2 regions of the Bradyrhizobium sp. Kon56 genome follow, and region 2 is predicted to be linked to the other one. Evidence: predicted binding sites of a transcription regulator. Region 2 holds the regulator's gene; the other holds the start of a gene.
What was found. The regulator LexA, encoded in region 2, represses DNA repair genes until DNA is damaged. The targets are predictions, from matches to a motif close to TGTTCNNNNTGTGTTCNG.
Positions count from the first base shown of each region.

Region 1: the regulator LexA is predicted to act here: its motif matches at 7,144-7,161, upstream of AC0L3B_RS15190 (DUF3072 domain-containing protein).

Region 1 is NZ_JBVVOU010000008.1:67,442-77,578, reverse strand. It holds gene AC0L3B_RS15250 (hypothetical protein) at 412-684, opposite strand; gene AC0L3B_RS15245 (pilus assembly protein PilZ) at 789-1,415, opposite strand; gene AC0L3B_RS15240 (hypothetical protein) at 1,581-2,228, opposite strand; tRNA gene AC0L3B_RS15235 (tRNA-Glu) at 2,327-2,401, opposite strand; gene AC0L3B_RS15230 (PilZ domain-containing protein) at 2,626-2,880, shown strand; gene AC0L3B_RS15225 (hypothetical protein) at 2,939-3,184, shown strand; gene AC0L3B_RS15220 (hypothetical protein) at 3,191-3,358, shown strand; gene AC0L3B_RS15215 (glutathione S-transferase family protein) at 3,468-4,106, opposite strand; gene AC0L3B_RS15210 (VOC family protein) at 4,415-4,867, opposite strand; gene AC0L3B_RS15205 (VOC family protein) at 5,096-5,494, opposite strand; gene AC0L3B_RS15200 (hypothetical protein) at 5,741-5,983, shown strand; gene AC0L3B_RS15195 (hypothetical protein) at 5,989-6,258, shown strand; gene AC0L3B_RS15190 (DUF3072 domain-containing protein) at 6,887-7,102, opposite strand; gene AC0L3B_RS15185 (hypothetical protein) at 7,263-7,478, shown strand; gene AC0L3B_RS15180 (hypothetical protein) at 7,647-8,027, shown strand; gene AC0L3B_RS15175 (hypothetical protein) at 8,050-8,559, opposite strand; gene AC0L3B_RS15170 (hypothetical protein) at 8,780-8,956, opposite strand; gene AC0L3B_RS15165 (hypothetical protein) at 9,125-9,397, opposite strand; gene AC0L3B_RS15160 (hypothetical protein) at 9,573-9,875, opposite strand; gene AC0L3B_RS15155 (hypothetical protein) at 10,121-10,137, opposite strand, start outside.
Region 2 is NZ_JBVVOU010000016.1:60,841-70,977, forward strand. It holds gene AC0L3B_RS23900 (ComEC/Rec2 family competence protein) at 1-2,027, shown strand, start outside; gene AC0L3B_RS23905 (hypothetical protein) at 2,166-2,600, opposite strand; gene lexA (transcriptional repressor LexA) at 3,109-3,810, opposite strand; gene AC0L3B_RS23915 (molybdopterin molybdotransferase MoeA) at 3,987-5,198, opposite strand; gene AC0L3B_RS23920 (hypothetical protein) at 5,437-5,628, opposite strand; gene AC0L3B_RS23925 (HAD family hydrolase) at 5,796-6,422, opposite strand; gene AC0L3B_RS23930 (alpha-hydroxy acid oxidase) at 6,437-7,570, opposite strand; gene AC0L3B_RS23935 (S41 family peptidase) at 7,875-9,212, shown strand; gene AC0L3B_RS23940 (bifunctional diguanylate cyclase/phosphodiesterase) at 9,486-10,137, opposite strand, start outside.

The DNA.
Region 1 (10,137 bases), on a different contig from region 2:
CATCCCATGACAACGGTCGCGCGCCCGTCATCGGATCGCGATTGGTAAGTCAGATCAAGGCAATGTGCAGGTTTCTTCGATTGACGATGCACGTGTCGCCGCGGCAAGTCCAGAGCCGGAATTGCCTCGTCCGGGCTACGCACGGCCGGCCGAGCCTGTCTAGTCACGCCTGGTCGCGCGGGATGGCGACGCGGTGCGGCGGCCCCGGAGTTGCTCCACCTCCCAGAAGGCGCGGATAAGGCACGTACCAAGGCAGAGCACGATGAGCAACAGCAGAAAGGCCTGATCGAAGGCGGGGATGTGAGTCATGGCAATGATAAAGCAACAGGCCTGCCACGCGTTCCCGCCACGCGCCCTGCCGCGGCTTGCTCCATCTGCAATGGCCGCCGATCGTAGCCCGCTTTGACTGTCTCAATGCGTGGTGAACGGCGGCGGCGCGTCGGGCGCCACGTCGAAGGCGCCGAGATGGAATTCCTCGCCGGTGGACGCGTCCGGCTCGGAATGCTGCGCCATCAGCGTGAACGCGGCCTGCGGGTATTGCTTCCAGATATCGAGATCGTCGGCGGTGATGGTGAGCCAGCCGAACGTGTACATGTAGCGTCCGGGCTCGGTGACCCGGCCGACCCTGTCCCAGGTGATCTTGTCGACTCTGACCTTATCGACTGTAATTTTCTCGACTGCCATTCGGTCCCCCGATCGCAAGTCTGCAAATGACGTCCGGAACGAGGCGCGGACCTTCAAAAGCTTATCTCGAAATAGGGCTGCGATAGGGCAGCGCGGCCGGAGGATCAGGCCGATTGCAGCATGGCCGTGCGGACGATCAGCCGGACGACGTCGTCCCGCGACTGCTTTTCGGCGAATTTGACAGCAAAGCCGTTTTCGAATTTGCGGATCACGCGCCCGACGCAAGCGCCGACCGCAAGCGGGGTTCCCACTGGCGGATCGTATTCGCAGGATATCGCGACACCGGCCGTGGAGACGTCGATGATGAAGCAGGCATGGGTGCTGCCGTCGGCGAGCGTCAGGAAGGTGTGCGCGACCTGCGGAACGAAGCGCGCGTCATTCCGCAGCTCCTGGACGCTGGCGTCCTTTTGCTTCTTCTCGAGCCAGGTCAGCTTTTCCGACATCCAGGCGCGCCGGGCCCGCGTCATGTCGAGCTCCATCAGGAAGCCCGATTTCAGCGTCGCGCTGATGGTGCATTGGAATTCGCCAAAATCCTGGAAGTAGGAGGTCACGCGCTCGCCGACCTTTCCGACTACGGGAACGTCGACCATCATGCGGAACGGTGAAACGCGGCTGGTGCGGCAGGCGAAGGTACGGAGCTTGCCCTCGCAATCGTACCAACGCGGCAGCGAGTAGCTGCCACTCACGGTGACATGCACGGCACGCTGTCTGAGGAACTCTGCGACGGACATGGGCGCCAATCGTGTTTCGGAGGTTTTCCGTAATTCCACGGTAGCAATCAAATTCTAAGCAAATGATACCGGCGCTCACGAGCAGGGGTAAATTTCCGGTAAATGCGCAGATCGGGGCGGGCGGCATAGCGCCGCGATTGTCAGGCCCGTGACCTCACGATCGCGTCATCCGAGCAGCACCAGCAGAGCCAGCACGCCAAGGGCCATAGCGAGCTTGATCGTCGCGCAGGCCAGGCCGCTCGGTCGCCTCTCAAATCCGAACCACGGCAATGCATGCTGCATCGCGCGCGTTGCGAATGCTTCGACGATGGCGAACAAAAGAGCGATTCCGGCGAGCAAGGACCACGATGTGTCTGGAAGCATCCATGTCGCGAGCCAGGCGGGGACGGACGCTTTCAGCGATGCCAGCAGCGCGAACCATCCGAACAGGGATACGAAGCCCTTGATGATGTCGGGCCCGATCGTACCAAGCTCGAGACGGATGCCGATCTTTGCAAGAGCGAGTTCGATGCGCTCGCCATCGGTGAAGAAGAGAAAGGCGCCGAGGTAGAGAGGAACGCGCGACTGAAACAGCAGCGCGATGATGCCGAACAGGACGGCGTAGCCGCAGGCGTCCCCGAGAATGTTCGTGCCGGCCGTATGCGACGGCTCCGACGCAGGCGTTGCCCGAGGCAGCGACCTGGCGCGCGCCATGTGCTCCAGCATTCTGGCGCGCCGCTCCGGCACGTAGGCTGCCGTGCGGTGGATCCATGGCGGCAGCGCCGGCGAGGCAATCCCGGCCTGGTCGTCCGAGGGAGATTTGTGCTGCGCCATCGGCCTGCATCCGGTTCAGTCTGGACATTGGTCGGAGGCGAGGGGCAGGGAGGTTCATGCGGGGCGGCAGATTCGCCCTGTCATCTAACGCCGGATGATGGCGCTCCCTAGCGGAATCGAACCGCTCTCTCCACCGTGAAAGGGTGGCGTCCTAACCGATAGACGAAGGGAGCAAACCCAGGGCCCCGCCGCTTTTCGCGGCACGGCCGCTGGCCGCCCGAGTCATGCCCGGCGGCTGCAGCGGGCGAACCTATAATGGCCTTTGGCGCCCTGGGCAAGCGGTTCGGGAACGGTCTTTTGGCACCGGTGGATAGCATCCCACCCAAGGATCGGTCGGCCGAATTCAACGGTTTCTTAGGTTCCCTGAGCTAGCGCTGGACTGGGAGAATTTAAGCCGATGCCACCGCCCAAGAAGCGCGCAGCCCGCAAGTCGCTGTCGCAGCATGCCTGGATCACGCTCGACGGCGGATTCGCAGCGCGGCAATGCCTGGTCCAGGACATCTCCGCCACGGGCGCCAAGATCACGCTGGACGAGGATGCGAGCCAGCTCCCGGGCGTGATCCGGATGGCGTTCGCGCGCGATGCGCGGACCGGGCGGAGCTGCCAGGTGGTGTGGCGCCGCGGCAAATCGGCCGGCATCAAGTTCATCTGATCCCCGGGCAAAGCGACCCCGATGGCGCGCGACGCCGGTCCGGGCTAGAACGGCCTGCATGCGTGCGCCGCTCCTCATCCTGATCTCGTTGCTGACGACGTCCGCGGCCGCGGCGGAAGCCTTGCGTCTGCCGCCTCCGGAGCGCCCACAGGCTGGCAAGGCCTTGCCGCTGAAGGGTGCCGGCGGGAGCGCGAAAGCGGGCTCCTGCGCCGCCTATGGCCGCGGCTTCCATCTGGTCGAGAGCACCGGCACCTGCGTCAAGATCGGCGGCTCGATCAGCGTCGAGACCACGGTCAGGCGCTGAGCCCCCATGCCGCCGGACATCATGCGGCCCGAGATCATCGTCCCGTTCGTGATGTATTGCGCGCTGCTGTGGTGGGTCGGCCGCGGCCTGAGCTGGACTGCGCGGCTGGGCACCGCGGCGGTCACGCTCGTGCTGATTTTCTGCGTGCTGCTGTTCGAGCGCGGCTGGCCCTAAACAAAAAGACGCGAAAACAACCCCATGCACAGTAGCCGCCATCTCCCGGCGCCGCGCGGCAAAATGCCGATTCATCGTGCTCGTAACGGACTTTAAGCCGCGCCACCGCTCACGACATCGGCGGTGCCACAAATTGCGCAAAACCGGGCCGTTTGCCGAGTTCGGCGAGCCAGCGCGTCAGATGCGGCTGCGCGGGCCGGGTGATGCCCTCGACGCCGAGCCAGCGCCGCGCATAGGCGCCAACCGCGATGTCGGCGAGCGTGAACGCATCGCCGTCCATGAACGGACGCGTGGAGAGCAGGCGGTCCGCGATGGCCCAGACCTCGGCGGCGGCATCGGCATCCTTTTGCACCTGGATCATCTCGCGCTCGGCGGGCGGCGTGCGCACGATGCCCCAGAACACCGGGCGGTCGACCGGCTGCACCATCGACAGCGTCCAGTCGAGCCAGCGGTCGACGCTGGCGCGCAGCCTCGGCGCCTCGGGATAGATCGGCGTGCCGCGCCCATGCGCGAGGCAGAGATAGCGCATGATCGAATTGGATTCCCACAGCGTGAAGTCGCCCTCAACCAGCGTCGGGATCCGCGCATTGGGATTCATCGCGAGATAGTCGGCGTCGCGGGTCTTGCCGAACGCCATGCCGGCGTCGATGCGCTCGTAAGCCAAGCCGAGCTCGGTGAGGCACCACAGCACCTTTTGCACGTTGACCGAATTGGCGCGGCCCCAGATCGTCAGTTTTTGGTCCGGCACATCATCCTCCCGCGGCGCTTCTTTCGGCGCGGGTAATAGCGGAATTCACTGCGGCGAGCGACGGGCGATTGCGCCGATCCTCTCATGCAAAAGGTCCGCATGCAAAAAGCTCCGCCCGAGGCGGAGCTTTCATTGCAAGGCAAAGCCTGGTCAGGCGATCAGCGGCCGAAGAACAGCCACAGCAAGATGATCACCGGGATCGGCACGCCCAGCATCCACAACAAAATTCCGCGTCCCATCGCGTCCTCCTCCAATTGCATTGTCGAAGAGAGAACGCTTAGGAGAGGGGCTGGTTCCGGCAAAAAGGCCTACCAATGGCCGATGTTGGGCATCGACGACCACGGCTCCTGCGGCGGCTTCGGATCGCCCTTCTGCAACAGCTCGATCGAGTGCAAATCCGGCGAGCGGACGAAGGCCATGTTGCCGTCGCGCGGCGGACGGTTGATGGTGACGTCGGCCTTCATCAGCTTCTCGCAGGTCGCGTAGATGTCGTCGACTTCATAGGCGAGATGGCCGAAGAAGCGATCCTCGCCGTATTTTTCCTCGTCCCAATTCCAGGTGAGCTCGACCAGCGGCGCGCCGCGCGTCTGCGGCTGCTTCTTCAGCGCCTCGAGATCGTCCGACGAGCACAGGAACACCAGCGTGAAACGCCCCTTGTCGTTCTCGATCCGCCGAACCTCCTTCAGCCCCAGCGCTTCCTGGTAAAACTTCAGCGCGACATCGAGATTGCGCACGCGCAGCATGGTGTGGAGGTATCGCATGGTTGTTGCTCCCTGGGTGGATGGAGGGTTTTTGGTTCGGCCGAGCCGAAGGGAGTAGGAGATAGCAGGAAAATCCGGGGAGGGGCAGGGGGCGGGTGCACATGTGCATGAGGGTGAAGCCGGCTGATGAAGTAAATCAGCCGGCGAAATTTCAATGCACTCTCACCGAAAATCCAGTGCCGCACACGCGCCATTGGCTGTGTGTGCGGGGCGGTCTGCTGCCGCGACCTATTGCGCCGCGAGGCGGTGTCCGGCCTGCTCGATCGGCGGCATGAGGAGCGATACCGCCGTGCCTTCGGGGTCGCGAAACTGGAACGTCCTGTTGCCCCATGGCATCGTTTTCAACTCGTGCACCAGCGTAACCTTGTCTTTCAGGCGCTGATAATCCGCATCGATGTCTTCAACCTGAAACTCGATCACGGCGGTGCGGTTCGCGCCGGGCTCGGCACTGTTTTCTTTCCAGAGCGTGACCGTCTCGGCTGCGCCGATTGCGAGGTTGGCGCCCGGCGTCACGATCTTGGCGAACACCGGCGCGAGCCATTCGGCGGAACATCCGGTCACCATTTCGTAGAACGAAACCATGATTTTGATGTCAGTAGCGATCAGGCGAGTGGAGGCGAACTTCATGGCATGTCCTTTGGTTGACCGCAGATTTGAGCGGCATCGCGGGGCTCGTCGCACACCGCTGCTGCCACCCTGATGTCAGCAGTCACGATGCCGCGCCGAGCGCGCCGTGAATGGCGATGGCATTGCTCAAGCGCTAGAAAACGAGCCCTTCACGAAGCCCCACAGCGCTAACCGGGTCCTCAGAACGTGACGCAAATCGCAGAACTGGGCCACCTCACTCACGGGGGACACGGGGTTGTTTAGCCGTTGGCAGATGAACTCCCCGCGGAACTGACGCGACTAACCGCTATGGCCAATATTCTAGGCGAGCTTCTGTTTGCACTTATCCGCTCGATTGTTGCCGGATGGGCGTATGCGCTCTGGGTCAAACTGGCGACATGGCTCGAGCCGAAAATTCAACGGCGTTGGGTGAAGATTGCCGTAGGAGGCCTCCTCGGCCTGGCAGCCTTTTTTATGATTCCGATCGTGATGGCGCTGTTGGGCCTTTGAAGACAATGAAATCCGTTCTCACCGTCGCACTGGCAATCGGGGCCCTCGTCTCGACGGTGCTGCTCGTCATGGAGCAGCTAACCGACTACTCCACCCCTGTGATGGCATGGGAGATGCCGGGTATATCCGCAGCTTACCTTTTCTGGGGAGCTGTCGGCAGTTCCGTTTTCTTGGGCGTCGCCATCACTTGGGCCGTGAACGCCATCGTTTACGGGGCGCCCGCTTTCGTTGTCCTTACAGTCATCAAGCTGGCAATCCGCGATCTGCCGAAGTGACAGAACTGAGCTCGGCGCGGAGCCGATGCTCAGCGCGCTCAAGAAAATGAGCGGCAGCAGGTCATGCAAGGCGCCTGACGCGCCTTGCATGATCGTCTGAAATTTCGCCTGCCGGCGAGCGGCCGGACGGCCGACATCATGAACCACGACGGAGTTCGAGGCGACGAATGCCCGTAAACGAAGGTCTCTCGTCGTGAAATGGTTTAGACGATACGCAGTTGGCTGCCTGATCGCGGTGCTCCTGTTCTCGGGCCGAGACAGTTACAAACGGCCCGGCGAAGACATGCGCTACGGGGCCATCCTTATGGTAGCCGCCGGTTGGCCTGTTGTTGCCGCGATTGTCGTGGGAAGCACCATCGGTGACATCGTACATGACGTGAAGCAAGGCAAAGCAGGATGAGTGCCCGGCTCGCAAAGCGACAGGCCGCGATCCCGGCATTGAAGTTGTGGAATCGACATTGCGGGATCGTGCGCTCAATCGACGCTGTCTGTGCCCGACGAAATGCAGCGCGCTCAACGTTTGTGAATGCAGCGTTGGCCGAACGCCTGCAACCTTCCCGCGACACTGCTGATCATCGGTGAGTCATGTTCTTCCGTCTCGCAGGGGCGGGGCGTACATGCCCGCTGTCTACTTCTCGAGCCCGGCCTTTTGCCGCATCGTGTCGATCAGCTCTGACGCCTCTGCCTTGGTCAGATCCTTCTTGGGGAGGGGCTTGTGCGCCTGCTCGGCGAGGGTCTTGAGGTAGGATTCCTGGGCGCCGGTCATCGGGTCGTCGCCGGAAACCCAATCCTTCGGATCCTTTTGTGTGTTGTCCCCGGTGTTGTCAGCTGTCTTGTCAGCCATCGCGATCTCTCCTTTTCCACCTAACGTCGGCGCGCGCTTGTCGTTCCTCATTTGTTCGTCAGTCGAAAACGTGCGGAAATTGAACGTCTCGAGATCTGCCATGAAGAACCGACCTACTGGCCAGCGCGGAACAAGCGCTCCCGCCAAGCGTAGGTTCTGCATGAGCGAGAACCTGTCCCATCTCATCGAACATTCCGTGCAGATCGCCTGGGATTATCTGGAGCGCACCGGACAAGTCAGCGACGCGCCGTTCACCAGCCGCTTTCTCTCGGCCGCCGTCGAAGAGATGGTCCGCAAGGGCGAGCACAGACGCCTCATGCTGGCCAACCGGGCCATCACGGCGTTCGAGCGGCTTTCCAATAGGCAAGCTGCATAGATCGGTCCCCGGCCTTCGGTCGTCACTGCGCGGCGGTCCTGCAGTTCTCCGAGTGCAATTTGTTGAACCCCGGCGAAGCCCGGCGCGACCAACCGCCATGCTGCAAAGCCTGCTCGGCATCGGAATTGGCTTCGCGGCCTATGTGCTGAGACACCAAAGAGGAAAGTCGTGAAGGCGATCACACTGCTCGCGGTGGCGGCCATGCTGCTGGTGGAAATCTTCGGGTCGAAGGCGAGCGTCGGCGGCTCGATGAGCTTCATGCTGGTCTTTGTGCTCGTGATGCTGGCTGTCGCGATCTACGAGGCTTGGTCGAACGAGCGCGGCGCGATCGGATGGATCGTCAACCTGTTCGCTTCGGCGGTTGGCGGGCTGGTTGCGGTTGCCCTGATCGGGATGGCCGTGGAGGCGATGCTGCCATACCTTCACCTCGAAGGTTCGCTCGCGTCCTCGCAACATCCCCTGAAATACGTCCTAGTCGCAGCCATTGCGATCTGCATGGTGCTGGGATCATGGCTGCCGCTGTTGGCCGTCAACCGGTTTCGTCACTGAAGGGCACCCGGCGTCGCGCTCCCTAGCGCTTTCCTTCCTGCTTGCCACGCCTGATTTCCTCAGCCTCGTCCACCAGCTTCAAGGCGGCGCCGTCGTAGCTCAGCTTGAGCCCACGGCCGACAGTCCATATCCATCCGTCCCGGGCGTCCCTGGTTGGCTGGGCGTTGAACTGGTCGGAGATCGATTTGACGGCAGCGTCTTGGGGACCCGGATTGTTCAACTCCGCAATGACGCGCCAGATGGGATGTTTGGGATCGGGATTCCCAGGGTCAACGTCGTCGGCAAAGATCGTGACCTTGGCGCCGTCGACTGCGCACTCCAGGACGTAGGAATCGCGAATCTGACGGCAGCGGTAGCGACGTTGCGTGACGAGCTTGTTGGTTTCGTCGAATGTCATCCATGGCGAAAAGCCGAGGATGTCGGACTTCTTCACGAGCGCCATAGACGCAGGCTTTAGAAAGCCGGGCTGTACCGCCACGAGAACGGCGGCAACAACAACGATCAAGCCGGCGACAACAATGGCAATCTTCATCAGCCCCTCACAAGAAACGTTCGACCATACAACAGCCGGAGCGTTCTACCAGCCATCGCCCTGCATGCTTCGAGCCTCCGGCTATTTTTGTAGGACTGCACCTTCGGAGGATCACAGCTTCGGAAGATCGCATGGGCACGTATCGGCTGGTCATGAACGTGAAAAACCGCCCCTGACATGACCAGGGGCGGCTTTCACCAAACGGGGTTTCGAACGCGATCTAGTGACCGGTGCCCGGCTTCGTCGTCTTCGGCGGCTTGCCGTCTTCGATCCGGCCTTCGTTGCGCAAGTCGCGACCTTCCTGGGCCTTCTTCTGGCTCTCGGGGGACTTGCCGTGTTCGTTCATCTCTTCTTTGATGAATCCGGCGCCTTCCTTCACTTTACCTTCAACGCTCATGACGATCTCCTTGCTGGAGATGGGCAACTCGCGGCAAGACCTGACCGTTCCGGTGCGCGCACGATTGTGAGGAGTGCATTCGACAGGTTCCAAAGACCCTTCTCATGAAATGGCCGCGCCGCTTGTGGAAGCGACGCGGCCGGGAAGCGAGCCGTACAGGAAACCGGCTTACTTCTTGTTGCTGCGGGTCTTGGTACCGCCCTGGTCGCTGCCCGGGCCGGAGCCGCCCTGGCCGGAGGCGTCGGGCCTCACCATTCCGCCCTTGCTCATGCCGTCATGGCTCACGCCGGTCGTGCCGCTGCTCATCGTGCCCTTGTCCGTGTTGGTCATGCCGGGCTTCTGCATGTTGTCGGACTGCGCGGCGGGGCCGGTCTGGGTCTGGGCCAAGGCAGAGCCGCACATGAGGCCGAGGGCGGCGGTCGCAATGACGAGCTTCTTCATCTCAAACTCCTGGTTGGTTGTGTGGGCCAACGGGAGCGCAGAAACCGTGTTCCTAAAACAAGGCGTTCCGGAGTGCAAAAATTCTCGTCTGCAACGAGGCGTTGTCGGTTCTGCTTGAATCAGAACCGCTCCAGATTGTTGTGACGCGTTTTCGTCGCGCGAACTTGAAAACGCTCTAAGCCGCAAGCCGCTGATCGGCCGGGCCCGTCAGGTGCTTGAGCACTTCCGCGTGCTCCAGGTCGGGAACCGCAATGGCCGTGTGGCTGTAGCTCGTATTGGTTCGTGAGTTTGCAATCCTGTCCAGGATCTCGCCGCCCTTGATGACGTGGAGACCCATGCCCTCTCCCGACGGGAAGATCGCGAGCACCACGTCATAGGCTGTGATGACGGCGCGAAGCGCTTCGGCCTTGTCTTCGGCAATGTCGACGAACACGCGAACATCGGCCGCGAGTTCACGCAGCTCGTTAAAATCCAGCACTGTGGGGTACTCCAACGCAACGATACTAAGAGGAGTTTGGAGGCGTTAGGTTACTGAAGTCTCAACGGCGCATGCCCAGCCAAAGGTTTATCGACCAGGCGCTCCCGTCCAGCCGATAGGACGCGCGGGCGTTGCCGCTTGCTCGGCAAGGCGCCGGCACGGAAAGAACCTATGGAGCGGGAGGGACGAAGCGCGCCTCATACCCATACGGGTGTCACGCGATACGCGCGTGACTCATGTGCGGTTTACTTGGCGTATCCCT
Region 2 (10,137 bases):
CGACCGCCATCGCGCTCCTGCTTGGCGCGGCTCTGTTGCGGCGGAGCCGGCTGTTCGCCCCGGCCATCATGATCGCGGCGGTCGCGGCCGGCTTTGCCGTCGCAACCTGGAAGACGGCGCGCATCGCCCACCCGGTGCTGGCAAGGGCGCTCTATTCGGTGTCGTTGTCGGGCTTCGTCGAGGCTCGCGACATCCGCGAGCGTACCGATCGTTTCGTGCTGCGCGTCACGGCGATGGAGGCGCAGCGCAGCGACGTCAGGCTCGAGCGCGTGCGCCTGTCGGTCCGCAAGGGCACCGCGCCGGAGGTCGGTAGCTTCGTTCAGCTGAAGGCACGGCTGATGCCGCCACTCGCGCCGGTGCGGCCCGGCAGCTACGACTTTTCGCGTGACATGTTCTTCCAGGGCATCGGCGCCTCCGGCTTCGCGATGGGCGCCATCACGGTGGCGTCGCCGCCTGAGACCGGCGGCTTACGGCTGCGTTACGCGGCCTTCATGCAAGGCCTGCGCGATGCGATCGATGCCCGCATCCGGGCGACGCTCGACGGCGACAATCGGGCGATCGCGACCGCGCTGCTCACCGGGCGGCGCGATGCGATCACCACGCCCGTCAACGATGCGATGTTCATCTCCGGCCTCGGCCACGTGCTCTCGATCTCCGGTTATCACATGGCCGTCGTTGCCGGCGTCGTGTTCTTCGCGGTGCGCGCGCTGCTCGCTCTGATCCCCGGATTGGCGGCCGGCTTCGCCATCAAGAAATGGTCGGCCGCCGCCGCGCTGGTCGCCGCTGCGTTCTACCTGCTGCTGTCGGGCGCGGAGGTCGCCACGCAAAGGTCGTTCTTCATGACGGCGGTGGTGCTGATCGCGGTGATGGTCGATCGCCGCGCCATCACCTTCCGCACGCTTGCTGTGGCTGCGCTGATCGTGCTGGCGGTCGCGCCGGAAGCGCTGGTGCATCCGAGTTTTCAGATGTCGTTTGCGGCAACGCTCGGCTTGGTCGCACTGGTGCAGATCGGCATGCCCAATTTGTTTGCCTCGCCGGACAATTCGGCGACTGCGCGCATTGCGATGTGGGGTGGGCGCGAGATTGCGATGCTGTTCATGGCTTCGCTGATTGCGGGACTTGCGACGACGCCCTATGCCGCCTTTCATTTCCACCGTGTCACGCCGTTCGGCGTGCTCGCCAATCTCGGCGCGATGCCGGTGGTCTCTGCGCTGGTGATGCCGGCGGGGCTGTTGGGGCTGCTTGCTGCGCCGTTCGGGCTGGACAGCGTGTTCTGGTGGCTGATGGGGATTGGCATCGAGTGGATGGTCGCGGTCTCGCGCTGGGTCGCGGCCTTGCCGGGCGCGGTGGGCCGCATCCCGGCGTTCGGGATCGCGCCGCTGATCGCGGCGAGCCTGGGAATCATTGTGCTCGGCTTGTTGCGCACGCCGCTGCGCTGGTCCGGCGCCCTGGTGCTGCTGGCAGCGATCCTCTGGGGACTGTCGGCGCGGCAGCCCGACATCCTGATTGCCGGGGATGGCGCCAGCGTCGCGGTGCGGGGCAGGGACGGATATCTGCACCTGATCAGGACGAACAAGGACAGCTTTCTGCTCAAGGAATGGCTCGCTGCCGACGCCGATCCGCGCGATGCGGGCAGAGCCTCGCTTGCCGATGGCGTGTCCTGCGACGAATCCGGCTGCGTGACGCCACTGGCCGACGGGAGGCTGGTCGCGCTGGCACTGCGCGTCGACGCTCTCGCGGACGATTGCAGTCGGGCCGCGCTGGTGGTGACGACTCGTCCCGCACCGCCTGATTGCGCGGCGATGGTGGTCGATCGGCAGCGGCTCGCCAGCCAGAGCGCGCTGGCGCTGACGCAGCGTGGTGACGGTTTTGTGGTTCAGGCAGTGAGGGCGAGAGGCACGAGCCGCCCCTGGTTGCCGGCCGGCGCCGGCGAGGGTGATTTCGACGGCAGCCTCGCGCCAAAGTCGACCGCGCCTCGCATCAAGGACGCAACGCCGGCGGACACCGACCTGCAAGCCGTCGATTGATCTGATGGTGCGGAGCAACGCAGTGGTTCGGTGCGTCCGTTCGGATTAGCGGGGTGCAAACCACACCATCTCGCCGGCCACGGCCGGCGATGGCGATTTAATCCTGACCTCCGACTTCGTAGCCGGAGGGCGGCTCTGTCAGCCGATCGGCAGGTGCGTGACGGTCGGCTGCCTGTCGGCGGTGATCTGCGCCTTGTGCTCGCGCTCGGTGACCGACTGAGTCACCGGCAGTTGCAGCACCGTCGCGCGCTGGCCTTCGACGAGCTGCGTCACCAGCACGTATTTGCCGTCGGGGAATTCGATCGCATCATGATGGCGGTCGGGAACGTGCGGATCGATCTTGCCGAACTTGCCCACGCGGGAATTGATGGTGCGCGTCCAGATCCAGCGATTGTCGTAGCGGACGTCGTCGGCGAAGGCGAGCTCCGTCCCCGGCAGCAGGCAGACGGCAACAGACGGATCGGCTGCAGAGGCGAAGCCGCGCGTCGAGGTGCCGCGGAAGCTTGTCGTGACGATCGTCTCGCCGACTTCGGCGGGGCGCGACGCGACGGCATGTAGGCTGTAGTCACACATCGGGTGCTCCTCATGCTGGGATAGCAACCCGCGTCTCTTATCGAGGCGCAGGCCTCTATCAGAGTGGAAGCACGAACGCTCTGCTTGGTTGTGGGCAAATCTGCGGCTGGCTTCCGCAAGCCGCGATCACATTATCTTTCCCGAATTCAATAGGAACAAAGCTCGCCGCGATGCATTCGGGAGGCGCGTACGCGAACATTGCCAACTTGGCTGCAACGGCCGAACTTGACCGCTGGTCGCTGTTTCCTCGAACAACCGAGCCGCGAAGCGGTGCTGCTTGAAGCGGTGCTGCTTGAAGCGGTGCTGCTTCGTCGGCGTGGCGAGGAGCCAGCGTTGGAGGAGGGGCCGGATAGTCTGTGCAGAACCAGAAAGGCTATCCAGCCGGAGCGGACGATGATCCGCTCCAATCTCTGACCGGCGATGCCGATCGGAAGCGCGCGAGGCGCCAAGCACCTCCGGCATGAAGTGCTTCCGATATGAAGTACTGCCGATAGAAAGACTCCCGGTATCAGTACTTCCGGTAAAGCCCGATCAGCTTGCCCTGAATCTTCACCCGGTTGGGCGGCAGGATGCGGACCTCATAGGCCGCGTTGGCGGGCTCGAGCGCGATCGAGGCGCCGCGACGGCGGAAGCGCTTCAGCGTCGCTTCCTCGTCGTCGATCAGCGCCACCACGATGTCGCCGGTATCGGCGCTCTCGTTGCGCTGGATCAGGGCCATGTCGCCGTCGAGAATGCCGGCTTCGACCATCGAGTCGCCGCGCACTTCCAGCGCGTAATGCTCGCCCGAGCCGAGCATGTCAGGCGGTACGCTGATAGTATGGCTGCGGGTCTGCAACGCCTCGATCGGCGTGCCGGCCGCGATGCGGCCCATCACCGGCACCGCGACGGGACGTTCGCCCTCGTCAGCGGGCAGGCTCGCGCTCGCACGCACCTTGCCGAGATTGCCCTCGATGACGCTCGGCGTGAAGCCGCGGCGGCTGCCAGCGGCTGCCTGGAGCTCCGGCAGCTTGATGACTTCAATCGCACGGGCGCGGTTGGGCAGGCGTCGGATGAAGCCACGCTCCTCGAGCGCCGTGATCAGGCGATGGATGCCCGACTTCGAGCGCAGATCGAGCGCATCCTTCATCTCGTCGAAGGAGGGCGGCACGCCGCTTTCCTTCAGACGTTCACTGATGAACCGCAGAAGCTCGTATTGTTTGCGCGTTAACATCTCGACCAAAGTCCCCCGGTTGATGTCGTCCGATTCCGAGACGCTGAATTCGGCCATAAGCCGCTGCATGCTCGAAACAAATCATGAACAGACACTATATGTTCGATACATGTTCCGCAACTGCTTAATTTACCGTGAACAGAGCAAAGTGCGCGGAACGCGCGTTGCGGGGGCGCTCAGACGGGGAGCCGCAACACTTCGCAAGCCGTGCCTGCTTCGGCCTTCGGCGCGAATGGTGCGCGGACGAGAAGTACCTGTGCTGCAGCGAGATTCGCAAGCAGCGAAGAGTCCTGATGATTGACGGGAACAACGACGCGTGTGCCATCGTCACGCTCCTCAAGATGCGCGCGCAGATAGTCCTCGCGCTGGTCGTTGGCGCCGACGTCGCGGCCGAGCACGGCGCGTTCACGGCGATGGTGAATCACTGAACGGCCCGACAGGGCGCGAATCAGCGGCACCATGAACAGGAAAGCGCACACGTAGGACGATACGGGATTGCCCGGCAGGCCGATCACACCCATTGCGCCGAGTCGCCCGTGCATCATTGGCTTGCCTGGCCGCATCGCGATCTTCCAGAACGCCATCGCGATGCCTTCGTCCCGCAGTGCCTGCTGGACCAGATCGTGGTCGCCGACCGATGCGCCGCCGGTCGTGATCAGGACGTCGGCGCCGCTCTCGCGGGCGCGGCGGATGCCGGCGGTGGTCGCCTCCAGCGTGTCGGCGGCAATACCGAGGTCGATGGTCTCGGCGCCCTCGCTGCGGGCGAGCGCGTGCAGGGCGTAGCCGTTGGAATAGACGATCTGGCCGTGGCCGGGCGTGGTGCCCGGCATCACCAGCTCGTCGCCGGTGGCGAGAATCGCGACTTTCGGACGCCTGACAACGGCAAGGTGCGGATGATTCATCCCGGCGGCGAGCGCGAGGTCTCGCTCGGTCAAACGGCTTCCCTTGCGCAGGAGCACGTCGCCCTCGCGGAAATCGACGCCGGCGGGGCGGATGTGCCGGCCGGCGATTGCGGCTTCCTTGATCGTGATCCGCTTGCCGGCGGCGACCGTGTCCTCCTGGATCACGACGGCGTCCGCGCCAAAGGGAACGACGCCGCCGGTGAAGATCCGCACGGCCTCGCCGGCTCCGACCGTTCCCTCGAACGGTCGGCCCGCTGCGACTTCGCCGATGACGGTGAGCTCCGAATCGATCGTCGCGGCGTCGGCCGCGCGCACCGCGTAGCCGTCCATCGCCGACATCGCTTGCGGCGGCTGCGTGCGCCGCGCCACGACGTCACGCGCGAGCACGCGATGGTAGGCCTCGTCGAGGGAAATCATTTCTTCCGGCAGCGGCTCTGCACCCGCCAGCACCGCGGCAAGCGCGTCAGAAACCGGCATCAAGGCCACGGCGAAAACTCCTGCTCGGCACGTTCGGGCGAATGTTCCGCACGTCTTCTAGCCGAGCGCAGGCGCAGAGGCAAAAGCGGCTGAGCAGGCACAGTCATCCCGCCCCTTCACATTGTTCCGGAAGGCAGGATCAAGCGCGTCGCGGCATGATCCGAAGGAGGTCACAGATCGGCAGGAGAGTGGTCATGGAAGCGACGAAAATCATGGCAAGGCGAGAACGCGCCATGGCCTGAATCGATCAGCTCCCTGCCTGCCCGGGAGTTACGTCGGGCGCCTTGGATCCCTGATCCTTGTCGGGCAGCGGGTCGGCTTGGGATTTCAGGTCGGCGGCCTTGCTCACAAGCTTGGCGGAAAGGTCCGAATCTGAAGTTGTCCTCGCGAATTCAAGAAGAAGAGAGGCCTGCTTGGTGAGGTAGGTTTTGCCCAGCACGATGATGCATCCGTCCGTAGAAGTCCCAACGGACTCTAAGAGTCCGGAAGGCGGTATTCCGTTCCCGGAACTCTGTATAAAAATGTACAAAGTGATCCGGTTCCTCAATTTTTCAAAATTGGTCCGTCGGGCCGTGCCGTCGTGGGTTTCGCGACAACGGACCGTCGTCAAATGCCCAATGCCTTCAATGCGTTCCCGACGTCACGCGGCGAGGTCACATGCACCGCCGTCAAGCCGCGCGCGCGCGCTCCCTCGATGTTTTCGGCAAGATCGTCGAAGAACACGATGCGCCCGGCGGGCACGCCGATCGCCGCAACGACGTGGTCGAAGGCCTCCGCATCCGGTTTGCGCAGGCCGATGCTGGACGACAAATACAGCTCGCGGAAATGGCCGAGGAGGTCGGCATATTCCCTCGAGAAATGGTCCACGTGCGGCCGGTTGGTGTTGGAGAAAGCATAGAGCGGCATCTGTTTCGCTGCGCGCGGCAGCAGCTCGGCGATGTCAGGCATTTCGCCGGCGAAAATCGCGTTCCAGCCTTCCAGGAACTGCGCATCCGAAATGCCGATTCCGAGCGAGGCTCGCAATGAGGCGAAATAGTCCTCATCGCTGATCTTCCCCATCTCGTGCAACCGATAGGCTTCGCTGTCCCGCACATAGCGCGCGACGATGGCTTCGGGCTTGCAGCCGGCATGTCCCGCCCAGCAGGCGATCGCCTTGGAGAAATCGATATCGAGCACGACGCGGCCGAGATCGAACAGGAGCGCATCCGCGCTGCCGGGAGAGAGCGATGTCACCTGCGTCCTTTCACTCAGTATCGATACGGCTCGTGGTCGAACAGCGGAAACGCGCTGAACACACTCGGCGCGTTGGTTGCGGTCGCCTGGTGCAGGCAGGATTTGTTGACCTCGGCGAACGAGGTCGCACCCAAGAGGCCGAGGCAGCGCAGCACTTCGTCCTCGAGCAGTTCCAGCATGCGCGCCACGCCGGCTTCGCCGGCCGCCGCCAGCGCCCAGCATTGCAGCCGGCCGATGCCGACGAGGTCGGCGCCCGCCGCGATCGCCTTGACGATGTCGGTGCCGCGACAGACACCGCCATCGACCATGATCTTGGCGCGGCCGTTCACGGCGTCGACGATCTCGGGCAGCACGTGCATGGCGCCGCGACCGTGATCGAGCTGACGGCCGCCATGGTTGGAGACGTAGATCCATTCGACGCCGTGATCGATCGCGATCAGCGCGTCCTCTGGCGTCGCGATGCCCTTGAGGATCAGCGGGATCTTGAACTTGTCCTTGATCATCTTCACCGTCCGCCACTCCAGACCCTTCTGGTAATCGCCCCCGGTGGCGCGCAAGCGGCTCTCGCGAACGTAGCGCTTGGCGATGTCACGTTCGCGGCGGCTGTAGTGGGCGGTGTCGACGGTCAGGCAGAAGGCGGCGTAGGCGTTCTTCTCGGCCCGGCTGACGACGTCGGCGACGAAGGCGTCATCGCCGCGCACATAGAGCTGGTAGAGCCGCAGCGCGTCGGACGCAGCTTCGGCGGTCTTTTCTAGGCCGGGCTCGGACACCGAACTGAGCATGTGCGCCGCACCGAAAGTGCCGCAGGCGCGTGCCACGCTCGCCGCACCATCCGGATCGAAGATCTCGAGCGCGCCGACCGGGGCGAGGACCACGGGCAGGCGCATCTTGCGGCCGAACTGTTCGACCGAACCTGTAACCTTGCGAACATCGCGCAGCACGCGCGGGCGGAAAGCGATCTCGTCCAGCGCCATGCGGTTGCGACGCATCGTGGTCTCGGTCTCGGCCGCGCCGACGATATAGTCCCATGCATTCTGGTTGAGGTTGGCGCGGGCTTTCCGGATGAATTCATGCAGATTCTGGAACGGCTCGGTGCTAGCGCCGAGCTCGACGTTCCTTTCCGGTTGGATGCGGGGTGCTTCGTTCATTGTTATCCTCCCGAGAATTTGAAGCCTTCCCTGATCGCCTAACCCGTCCGGGGCGCCAAAACCATCCTAAAATGGCATGGCTGCGAGGCGCGGGCCGGCCGGCCGACCCCCGCGGCGCACGAACCGGTCCTGCAACGTTGCCGAAAGTTTGGGTCCGGACCAACCGATTTTTACGGTGTACCCGCCGGCGTGGCATCCCGGCCTTGAAGAAACCAGAATGGTATTGTGAGAAGCAGGCTGGATCGCCATTTGCATGGCGGCTCCCAGCCCCACCGAACCGCGAAGCAAAAAGGCCAGCCTATCCATGCGGAAAACCCTGCTGTTTCCACTGGGCGCGCTCACCGGAGCGTGTCTGACCCTTTTGGTAGCCAGTCCGCACGGCGGCGTATGGGCGGCACGGGCGGCAGCGAGCGCGGATGACGCCTATTCCAAGCTCAATCTGTTCGGCGAAGTGTTCGAGCGGGTGAAGGCGAGCTATGTCGAGAAGCCTGACAATGCCAAGCTGATCGAAGGCGCGATCACCGGCATGGTGACCTCGCTCGATCCGCACTCGCGCTACATGAACGACAAGGCCTGGACCGAGATGCAGGAGACCACCTCCGGCGAGTTCGGCGGGCTCGGCATCGAGGTCACGATGGAGGAGGGGCTGGTCAAGGTCGTCTCGCCGATCGACGACACGCCGGCATCCAAGGCCGGCATCATGTCGGGCGACCTCATCAGCAAGATCGACGGCGATGCCGTGCAGGGCATGACGCTCGAGCAGGCCGTCAACAAGATGAAGGGGCCGGTCGAGACCCAGACCAAGCTCACGATCGTGCGCAAGGGCGCCGACGCCCCGCTCGACGTCGCGATCAAGCGCGAGATCATCCATGTGCGTCCCGTGCGCTTCCACGTCGAGAACGGGGATATCGGCTATATCCGCGTCACCTCGTTCAACGAGCAGACCACCGATGGCCTGAAGAAGGCGATCGCATCGATCACCAAGGAGGTTCCGCCGGAGAAGCTGGTAGGCTACGTGATGGACCTGCGCAACAATCCGGGCGGATTGCTCGACCAGGCCGTGTCGGTGTCGAGCGCGTTCCTGCAGCGTGGCGAGGTCGTCTCGACCCGCGGCCGCAATCCGGAAGAGACCCAGCGCTTTACCGCCCATGGTGGCGACCTCACCAAGGGCAAGCCGCTGGTGGTTCTCGTCAACGGCGGCTCCGCCTCAGCCTCGGAAATCGTGGCCGGCGCGCTGCATGACCACAAGCGCGCGACGCTGATCGGCACGCGCTCGTTCGGCAAGGGCTCGGTGCAGACCATCATTCCGCTCGGCACCGGCAACGGCGCGCTGGCGCTGACCACGGCGCGCTACTACACGCCCTCGGGCCGCTCGATCCAGGCCCAGGGCATCGCGCCCGACATCGAGATCCTCCAAGACGTGCCGCCCGAGCTGAAGGGCCGGATGGACACCATGGCGGAGTCCCAGATGCGCGGTCATCTCCAGGCAGCCGACGGCACCGAGCAGACCGGGTCGCAGTCCTATGTCCCACCGGAAGCGAAAGACGACAAGGCCCTGCATACGGCCTACGACTTCCTGCACGGCCAAACCGCGAATGCGGTCGCCGCCAAGCCGGCGTCGAAGGCTGCGGTGCCGAACTAGGCGCTCGCGACGGTAAGGTGTTGATCGCCCGGGAGCGGATAGCCGTTCCCGGGCGAACTTGTTTCGGGACGCTGTGTCAGCTCGGGTTCATGGCCGCGAAGGTGGCCTCGTAGCAGCCATCGCGCTCGGCCCAGCGGCGGGCGCGGTCGCGCTCGACCAGACCTCGCCGCTGGACCCGCAACTCCAGCAATTGCATGACCTCCGCGACACCCTGCGTCGTGTGTATCGAGGAGAGCTTCTGGGAATGCCGCTGCGCCGACCACGAGGTCCGAACTAGCTTGCCTCGCGGCGCCGGCCTTCCTCGCCATTACGCCGGGCGAGACGGCTGCGATGAGCTGCGAACAGCTCCAGCACCTTGTCGGCGGGCTTTGCGGCGCTGAACAGATAACCCTGCATCTCGGAGCAGCCGAGCGCGCGCAGCAACCGCTGCTGCTCCTCGGTCTCGACGCCCTCGGCCGTGGTGGTCATGCGACGGGCGGCCGCGAGATTGACGAGCGCCTGCACGATGCTGGCGGAGCCGTCGGGGCCGGCGATGTCGTTGACGAAGCAGCGGTCGATCTTGATCTTGTCGAACGGGAAGCGGTGCAGATAGCTTAGCGAGGAGTAGCCGGTGCCGAAATCGTCCAGCGCGATGCGGACGCCGATGGCGCGGAGTTGATGCAGGATCGCAAGCGCCGTGTCGTCGTCGCGGATCAGCACCGCCTCGGTGATTTCGAGCTCGAGCCGGCTCGCCGACAAATTGGAGGCGGCAAGCGCCGCCATGATCTTCAGCGCCAGCGTGCCGCTCTTGAATTGCACCGGCGAGACGTTGACGGCGAGGCGGATGTCGTCGGGCCAGTTCGCCGCGTCCCGGCAGGCGGTCGCCAGCACCCATTCGCCGATCTCGTTGATCAGGCCGGTGTCCTCGGCGATCGGAATGAACTCG